2 linked regions of the Pelorhabdus rhamnosifermentans genome follow. The protein of the gene in region 1 interacts with the protein of each later gene in a pairwise test. Links are inferred from orthologs where the notes say so. Each region holds a gene or a part of one and is shown in the gene's direction. Other genes may lie near its edges.

Region 1 (5,217 bases):
TTTTGGCTATTATGGGATTTCGCACGCCGCGCTTTTTTCAGGGGATTGCTTGGTCGGCTATTAATATGTTATTTCCCATGACAATTACGATCGGTAAACTATTTGATGTGGACAAGGAACGGATTGAACGCTCGTTTATTGAATTGAGTAATCATTTAATTCGGCAAAAACATATTATTGTCAAGCCGGAACAACTGCTTATTTTAACGCCTCACTGTATTCAACAGGAAAATTGTCCACATAAAGTTACGAAAACCATTACGAATTGTCGTCGTTGTGGTGCTTGTCAAGTAGGTGACTTAGCTGCTTTAGCGGAATATTATGGTGTCCATTTGGCCATTGTTACAGGCGGAACTTTGGCACGCAAGGTTGTGAAAACGATTCGTCCTCACGCTGTGCTTGCTATTGCCTGTGAACGGGATTTAACAAGCGGTATTCAAGATGTCTTTCCTTTACCTGTCATTGGTGTTTTAAATCAGCGACCTTGCGGTCCTTGTTGTAATACGCGTGTTGATATGACACTTGTCGAACAAACAGTGCAAAAATTTTTAGGCCAAAGCCGAGTGGAGTAATCAAATGAAAGCAAGAGAAATTGCCTTACACATTGTCAATGAAGTAGAAAATAATGGGGCTTACGCCAATATTGTTTTGGCAAAAAGTTTAACGGCCCATCAGTTAAGTGATCAAGATCGCCGTTTTGTAACAGAACTTGTGTATGGCACAGTAAGGTCCAAAGAAACGATTGATTATTTTCTAAAAAAATTTATTAGTCGAGGACTGGCTAGTTTGTCGCCTGTCATTTTAAATATTTTGCGCCTTGGGGTGTACCAACTCGTGTTTTTGACGAAAGTCCCCGTCTCTGCTGCTTGCAATCAGTCAGTAGAATTGGCTAAAAAATATGGCCATGCCGGCACGGTGAAATTTGTGAATGGTGTACTGCGCAATATGGCTCGTCACGAGGAAAAACTGACTTATCCGGATAAACAGCAGGACCCTGTGCGGTATCTGTCCCTTGTCTATTTTCATCCCGCGTGGATGGTAGAAAGGTGGCTGAAACGCTTTAGTTTTGATGAAACAGAGGCTTTATGCCAGGCCAATAATGAGATTTTACCACTGAGCCTCAGGACGAATACGCTTAAAATTGATCGGATAGCACTGTTAGAGAGATTAAGAGCCGAGGGAGTCATTTGCGAGGCAGCGCCGCTTGTTCCTGAGGGCATTCTTTGTTCAAAACATCCGTCATTAGGCAGTTTAGCTTCCCTCAAAGAGGGGCTGTTTCAGGTACAGGATTTGAGTTCGATGCTTGTGGCCCATGTACTTGATCCAAAACCAGGTGAATATATTATTGATGCTTGCAGCGCGCCAGGGGGAAAAAGCACTCATATGGCGGCGTTGATGAAAAATCGCGGGCGTATTTTAGCTATTGATCTTTATGAGCACAAACTCGCTTTGATTAAGCAAAATGCGCAGCGCTTAGGCATGGATATGATTGAAACGCGCGCTCTTGATGCGACAGATTTGGTAGCCGCTCATGTGGGGCAGGCTGACAGGGTCCTCGTTGATGCACCTTGTTCCGGTCTGGGGATTTTACGGCACAAGGCAGATGCCAGATGGCGCAAAAGTGAAGCTTTGCTGATGGAGCTTCCTCCTTTGCAGATAGCTATTTTAGAGAGTGCCGCCAAGTGTCTTAAAGGGAACGGCATCCTTGTTTATAGCACTTGTACGATTGAACCGGAAGAAAATGGTGATGTTGTACAGAAATTTTTAGCGGCTCATCCTGAATTTGTATTAGAAGAGACTGGTCGCTATCTTCCTTGCCCTGTACCTGGCTTTTTTGTCCAGTATTTACCACATAAGGATCATCAGGATGGCTTTTTTATTGCGCGTATGCGCCTGAAAGCTTAAGGACAGGGAGGAGGCTGAAATTTTGGGAGTTAATTTATTTGGTTTATCGGCTCAGGAAATCGCGGAGGTTATTGCGCCTTATGGGCTAAAGGCTTTTCGCGGGAAACAAATTGCTAAAGGAATGTATCAACGGTTTCTGGCTGACTTTCAGGATATGACGGATCTGAGTAAAGCAGATCGTGCTTTACTTAGTGAACATTTTTCAATTGATACGGTGACCGTGAAAGCGGAGCAACATTCGAAAGACGGAAAAACAAGCAAATATTTATTGGCCTTTGTTGGTGGTGATTGCGTAGAAACAGTACTCATGCGTCAACCTTATGGCAATAGTATCTGTATTTCTACCCAAGTAGGGTGTGCCATGGGATGTTTATTTTGTGCTTCGACTTTAAATGGACTTGTACGGAATTTAACAGTAGGCGAGATATTGGCGCAGGTAGTTTTTATGCAACAACAACTTGCAGTGGCGCAGCAAAAAGTCGATACGATTGTTGTCATGGGTTCAGGTGAGCCTTTGCACAACTATGATCATTTAGTTCAGTTTTTGAAACTTTGTCATGAAGACTATGTCTTTCATTTGGGATACCGTCATATTACGGTGTCTACAGCAGGCATTGTGCCGAAAATTTATGCTCTTGCCAAAGAGCAACTTCCTGTAACTCTATCAATTTCGCTTCATGCTCCGACTGATGAGCTTCGTTCACGCCTCATGCCTGTGAATAGGCGATTTTCTCTTGCGGATCTTTTGACAGCAGGTGATGCTTATGCAATGGAGACTGGACGACGTGTTACTTATGAATACATCCTCATTGCTGGAGTCAATGACGGCGAGGAACAAGCTCGTCTGCTGGCAAAACTTATGAAAGGCAAGCTGGCTAATGTCAATTTGATTCCGGTAAATCCTGTTGTTGAGCGTGGGCTAGCGCGGCCGAAGGCTGAGCAAATGGAACGATTTGCTAAAGTTTTAGAAGAACGTCATATTACGGTGACGGTGAGACGAGAAATGGGTGGTGACATTCAAGCCGCTTGTGGTCAGCTTCGCCATCAGATTTTAGCAGGAAAAGACGTTAAATGATCTTGAATTTTTTGACTATGCGATAAAATTCGCATATAATGATTTATAAGTTACAAAATTTCGCATATTGGAGTGTCTGTTGTGAAATTTGTGCGCAATTTAGAGAATCTTTTTGAGAAATATATAGAAGGCTATTGTAATGCGAAATTTTCTGGCGATTTACAGCCAGCTGAAATTGCTAAACATGTGATTCGCGAAATGGAAAATAAACGTTCCATCGGAATTTCCAAGACTTATGTACCGAATCACTATTGTATCGCTCTTGGTACACATGATTATGAAAATCTTTTGCCTGTTGTGGCAGCGATTCAAGACGAGCTTTCCCAACATTTATTTGCAGCACTTGAGAGAAGGGGCTATACGATTTTAGGGCAGCCTAGTTTTGAGTTTGTGGCAGATTCCACTGCGAAGAAAAATAGTTTTAGCGTGGAGGGGGAATTTACGGAAGCCATTCCGTATGAGAAAACGGTGCAACAGTCTAAGGCAACGGATGAGCCTACAGATTTTGGTCAAACGAAAAAATTTACTCGAACACCTGTAGTTGGGCAGGAATCTCCTAAGTTTCAGGGGCTCATTACCGTTGTGGAAGGTCCTGATGAAGGACTAAAAATTCCAGTGGGTACGCAACGCTTTCATATGGGGCGGCGGGAGAGCAATGAACTTTCTCTGACTGATATGAATACGTCGCGTCTTCATGCTTATATCTCTTATGAAGCAGGTCAACATGTATTAAGCGATGCGCAGAGCCTCAATGGCACGTATGTGAATGGAAGCCGGATTAGCCGGAAAATACTGCAGTCAGGGGATCAAATTAAAATCGGTCACACCCTGCTAAGTTATGAGGTGATCTGATGTGACGCATATAGCTTTGCCTGTCATTAGTATTGGTCAGACTTTTGCAATCATTGGGATGTTTTTGCAGTATAGTTTATTGCTTTTAATTTATTATTTTTTATATCGCATCATTCATTTCGGCTACGGTGATCTTTCAAAGCAGCCACAAGCTGCTGCTCAGACGGATTCTATTCAAGAAAGTGCAGCAAGACTTGTTGTGATGAATCCAGGGAGTGAACAGCATCTTCAGACAGAGTATGTCATTCATGAAGGAATAACATTTGGGCGCAACAAGCATAATACGGTTATTTTAGAAGATCCATTTGTTTCGTATGAACATGCCTGTATTAGCCCTGTCAGGCAAGATTATGTTCTAACTGATTTACATAGTCGAAATGGTGTTTTTGTTAATGAAACCAAGATCCAGGCAGAATGGATGCTCAGTCCGGGTGATGAAATTCGGATCGGGGCTGTCATATTTCGGTTTGAGAGGTGAGCAACGTGTTAGCTTTTGTGAAAACAGACATTGGTTTAGTACGTGAAGTGAATGAAGATCAATTTGCATTTCAACCGCCGAACCTGTTTGTTGTTGCCGACGGAATGGGGGGGCATGTGGCAGGTGAAATTGCAAGTAAATTAGCTGTTACGACGATTGCCCAATATATTGATGAGCACTTCGATAGTGAGCATATTGAGCAGATGCTTGAACGAGCTGTTCATTTGGCTAATCAGCATATTTACGAACGTTCGCAGCAAGGTCGGCAGTATTTGGGAATGGGTACTACCGTAACGGCTTGTTATGTAGTAGATAATCTTCTTTACTGGGCCCATGTAGGCGATAGTCGGATGTATCTTCTTCATGGCAGTGAACTCAAGCAAATTACAGATGATCATTCGCTTGTTGGTGAATTACTGCGTAATGGCACGATTACCAAAGCAGAAGCAGCCGTCCATCCCCAAAGAAATATTTTAACAAGGGCTGTTGGAACAAGTAGCAAAATTTTAGTTGATTCAGGTCATTTAGAATGGGAAAAAACAGATGTCATACTGCTTTGTACAGATGGTCTTAGCGGACTTGTTTCTGAAGATAAAATCAGCGAATTGTTAGTTGCAGCCCGTGAGGATGGCCAGTCTGCCATTGATTGCCTTGTTCAACAAGCGTTAGCTGCAGGAGGTCACGATAATATTACTGTGATTTTAGCTCATTATACAGGGGTAGATTAAGATGACAACTCTTTGTTCCCGTCAGGAAAGATGGCTGTTTTTCATTGCGTCAGTCATTTTTGTGAATGGGTTGCTTGCAGTGAGTCTGGCACGTGGTGTTATTGATGTGAAGGCACTAGCCATTGCACTCGCTATCATTGTACTTGGGGCTGTCGTTCATTTAGTTATTCGTAAAATGA
Region 2 (3,892 bases), on another replicon or contig:
CATTAGAAGAAAAATTTGATAATACCGTTTTTATTACGGGATTTTTTACGAACGCTCTTCTTGCTGCAGCATTAGTTTATGTGGGTGATCGCTTGGGCATTGATTTGTATTATGTTGCAACGCTTGCTTTTGGACTACGGGTTTTTCAGAATCTTGCTATTATACGACGTTATTTTTTAAAGAAATAAATTTTTATAATGATGGATCATAAAAGCCAAGAAAAAAGACTTAAACGTCTTTTTCTTGGCTCATTTAAAATTATTAGGTTTCGTCTGTATTCATTGTTTCACTACTTAGTATACATGGAAAATCTTCTTTGTCATTTTCTTCAATCATTGTGGTTAGAGTGGTAAATGACTTTTCATCATCAGCCAGATTTTTGCCATTCCAAAAGTGATAAACGGGATGATTGAAAATTTCCATAAGTTGTTCACCTCCATTACTAAATAATCATAGTATTTCCTATTTACATTTGGAAAATAACAAGAAAAGCCGCTTTTTTATTAAAAAAAAAAGGGAAAACGCCAATTGTGTTGAAACATTATGAAAGGAAACATAATCATAGTTGCAGTGGATAAGTCTTTTTAAGTATAGATAGTGAAAAGAAACATAATCATGTTGCAGTGGGGGCCTCAAGCGTCATGAAGCAAGTTTTAGCAATTGATATTGGTACAAGCTGTATAAAGGTGTTGGCAGCTCAAGTGACTTCTGCGCAGATAGAGATTTTAGGCAGTGGCTCTGCTCCAACAAGTGGATATCGTCATGGTAAAGTTGAGCAGGTAGATTCGTTGGTGTCCTCGATACGTCAAGCCATAGATTGTGTGATGACAGCTGTTTCTGGATCATTTGACCTAATCTATATGGGGATCGGTTCACTTGATGTAAAGGCTGTAAATTTGTTTGGGACAGTTGCGCCACAACGTCCACAATCTTTATCAGCGGAAGATGGAGAAAGAGCTTGTCGTGCTTCGATTGCAGCTTTACCACTTGATGAGGCTATTGTACATTTAATTCCTTCTCAATATTTTGTAGATGATCGTCCAGTGGCTTTATTACCAGTTGGACAGCCTTGTCATTCTCTTAAAGTCAATACACACGTTATTTCTATACCGAAAGCATTGAAAAGTCAGTTAAATGCTGAATTAGCTCGAAATTCCATTCCAGCAATTAGTTTGGTTGCCACTAGCTATGCTGATGCCTTGGCGCTTACCGATCAAACTCAAAGTAAAACAAACTTTTTTATTATGGATATTGGTGCTGGAACTGTAGATGTGAGTTTTTATAATGAGGGAAAACGGGTATTTTCTGAGGCTTTGCCGTTTGGGGGAGAATATATTACCAGTGATATTATGCAAGCATTTAGTGTAAATCGCAATCACGCAGAAGGAATTAAGAAGTATTATGCGAAATTAGATAATAATCTACATCATCAAGAAGTAATCTTAGATTGCAATGATTACGGTACGACAGATAAAAATATTGCCTATGATTTTTTATATGATATTATTGAAAGTCGTACGGAAGAGCTTGTTGCTTTAATTTACCAAGGAGTGAAGGATTCAATTCCGTTAGATTTAGTCGAACGGCAAGCGTGTGAAGTTTATCTAACTGGCGGTTCATCTAAACTTCCAAGTTTTGTACGAGCTATTCATGATCGTTTTGGGCTTTCAGTAAAAACGGTTATGCCAACAAAGTTAGACAAAGAATACTTATGTCCAGAAAATACAGCTGGATACGGAATTTTGTTGTTTGCAGCCAGCCATTTGCCAGCTAAACAAGAAACATCAAGTGGCTGTCATATGTTTTTTCAAAAAATAAAAAATATGTTTGGTTCTTAACCACGCGAGGATATAAGGAGGAACAGGATCCATGCTTGAATTCGATATGGATTTAGATCAGTTTGCCAAGATTAAGGTTATTGGAGTAGGTGGCGGCGGTAGTAATGCCGTGAACCGTATGATCACTGCCGGATTGAAAGGTGTTGAATTTTTGACAGTCAATACGGATGCGCAGGCTTTACTATTATCGCAAGCTCAGAATCGCATTCAGATTGGTGAAAAGCTTACGAAAGGTCTTGGCGCTGGGGCAAATCCCGATGTCGGTGAAAAGGCGGCGCAAGAAAGCCGCGATGAGATTATTAAGGCCTTGCGCGGTGCAGACATGGTATTTGTTACGGCAGGCATGGGTGGCGGAACAGGTACAGGGGCAGCTCCCATTGTTGCTGAATGTGCTAAAGAAGTGGGGGCTTTAACGGTAGGTGTTGTAACCAAACCTTTCTCTTTTGAAGGGCGTCGTCGTCAAACTCAAGCAGAACGTGGTACAGCAAAATTAAAGGAAAAAGTGGATACGCTGATTACTATTCCGAATAATCGTCTCATGCAGGTTGCTGATAAAAAAACATCTATTATGGATGCTTTCCGAATGGCTGATGATGTACTTCGTCAAGGTGTTCAAGGTATATCTGATTTGATTGCTGTTCCAGGACTGATTAATCTGGATTTTGCTGATGTCAAAACCATTATGCTTGAGACAGGATCTGCTTTGATGGGTATTGGTGTTGGTACAGGCGAAGATCGTGCTGAAGCAGCTGCTGAAGCAGCCATTCGTAGTCCGCTATTGGAAACTTCTATTGAAGGAGCCAAGGGGGTACTCTTAAATATCACCGGTGGTGCTAGTCTGGGACTTTTTGAAGTCAATGCGGCTGCCGAAATTATTGCCGATGCGGCTGATCCGGAAGCGAATATTATTTTTGGTGCGGTCATTGATGAAGCCCTTGATGATGAGGTTCGGGTTACAGTTATTGCAACAGGTTTTGATCCTAAAGTAGAAAAAGTAGTACCAGGTAAAGTGGAAGCAGCACCTGTTTTGGAGTTTAAGGGTCGTGATCTTGAAATACCGACATTTATGAGACGCTAAATTTTTCTTTGAGAGTTACTTAGAAGCCAAGTTCCTGTTTATGCGGAACTTGGCTTTTATTATTGAAAAACTATTTTCGAAGAATGCTGTAACCGCATTCTTCGAAAATTTTGTAAAAATAAGCTCCGTGCATCTTTTTGGGAATATACATTTTAAAATGCCCTGAAAAAGAGTTATTATAATTAACGATTTATTTTGTTGTAATTATCGATTGCATATAAAAAATGAAAATCATAGAATTTAATTAGAAAATTGTTAGTTTGTGTTTTTTTAGTAATTCATTTTGTAATATTTTATAACCTGTGGAGGGACTGCGATGAATACAGGCGCTAAAAAAATTTTAATTGTTGTCACTGCTTTTTTTTGGTTTTCTATGTATACCTATGTGCCTATTCTGGCACCCTATGCACAAAGCTTAGGTGCTACTTATGATATGGTAGGACTTATTATTGGCTCTTATGGTTTGACACAGCTATTGTTACGCATACCTATTGGCGTGTTATCTGATGCCTGGGGCAATCGTAAATTTTTTGTTGTGATCGGTATTATACTTGCATCCTTAAGCAGCTTGGGTATGTGGCTATTTCCTATGGCTGGAGCATTGCTTCTGTTTCGGGGGTTGGCAGGTGTGGCGGCTTCAACATGGGTAGATTATACGGTACTTTATGCGAGTTATTTTCCCCAAAAAGAAGCTCCTAAGGCCATGGGCTATATTAATGCCGTCAATAATTTTGGACAAGTGGCAGCTATGTTATCAGGAGGGTACATTGCACAGCACATAGGAATGAATTCATCATTTATCCTTGGTGCTGTTGCTGGCAGCATTGGCATTGTGCTGAGCTTATTTGTGCGAGACAAGCATATGTCTCCAAAAGCAATCAAGGTGGACATCCTTATGGAAACATTGCATAATCGTCAATTGCTTTATCTTTCAGGGCTAGGAATTGTGTTACAGACCATTACGTTTGTTACTGTT

What was found. Proteins that work in one complex are often made in the same cells at the same time.
Region 2: the proteins of rlmN (region 1) and ftsZ interact in binary tests that used the Escherichia coli proteins (3 or more experiments, as listed by UniProt). The link is inferred for Pelorhabdus rhamnosifermentans from one-to-one orthologs.

What each region holds. Positions count from the first base shown.
Region 1 is NZ_JAHGVE010000004.1:93,617-98,833, forward strand. What follows is about bases 1,097-3,953. They hold rlmN (dual-specificity RNA methyltransferase RlmN), read left to right. Parts: upstream 1,097-1,927; coding sequence 1,928-2,980; downstream 2,981-3,953. Other genes in these bases: rsmB (16S rRNA (cytosine(967)-C(5))-methyltransferase RsmB), read left to right, coding at 1,097-1,905; Ga0466249_RS27095 (FHA domain-containing protein), read left to right, coding at 3,062-3,832; Ga0466249_RS27505 (FHA domain-containing protein), read left to right, coding at 3,834-3,953. Outside these bases: Ga0466249_RS06535 (DUF116 domain-containing protein), read left to right, coding at 1-572; more of rsmB, read left to right, coding at 577-1,096; more of Ga0466249_RS27505, read left to right, coding at 3,954-4,310; Ga0466249_RS06560 (Stp1/IreP family PP2C-type Ser/Thr phosphatase), read left to right, coding at 4,316-5,038; Ga0466249_RS06565 (FtsW/RodA/SpoVE family cell cycle protein), read left to right, coding at 5,040-5,217.
Region 2 is NZ_JAHGVE010000022.1:7,929-11,820, reverse strand. Bases 1,039-3,892 are described here. They hold ftsZ (cell division protein FtsZ), read left to right. Parts: upstream 1,039-1,869; coding sequence 1,870-2,916; downstream 2,917-3,892. Other genes in these bases: Ga0466249_RS19890 (MFS transporter), read left to right, coding at 3,233-3,892; Ga0466249_RS19900 (cell division FtsA domain-containing protein), read left to right, coding at 1,039-1,838. In the rest of the region: Ga0466249_RS19910 (small basic family protein), read left to right, coding at 1-188; Ga0466249_RS19905 (hypothetical protein), read right to left, coding at 262-423; more of Ga0466249_RS19900, read left to right, coding at 642-1,038. UniProt on the Escherichia coli protein: Essential cell division protein that forms a contractile ring structure (Z ring) at the future cell division site. The regulation of the ring assembly controls the timing and the location of cell division.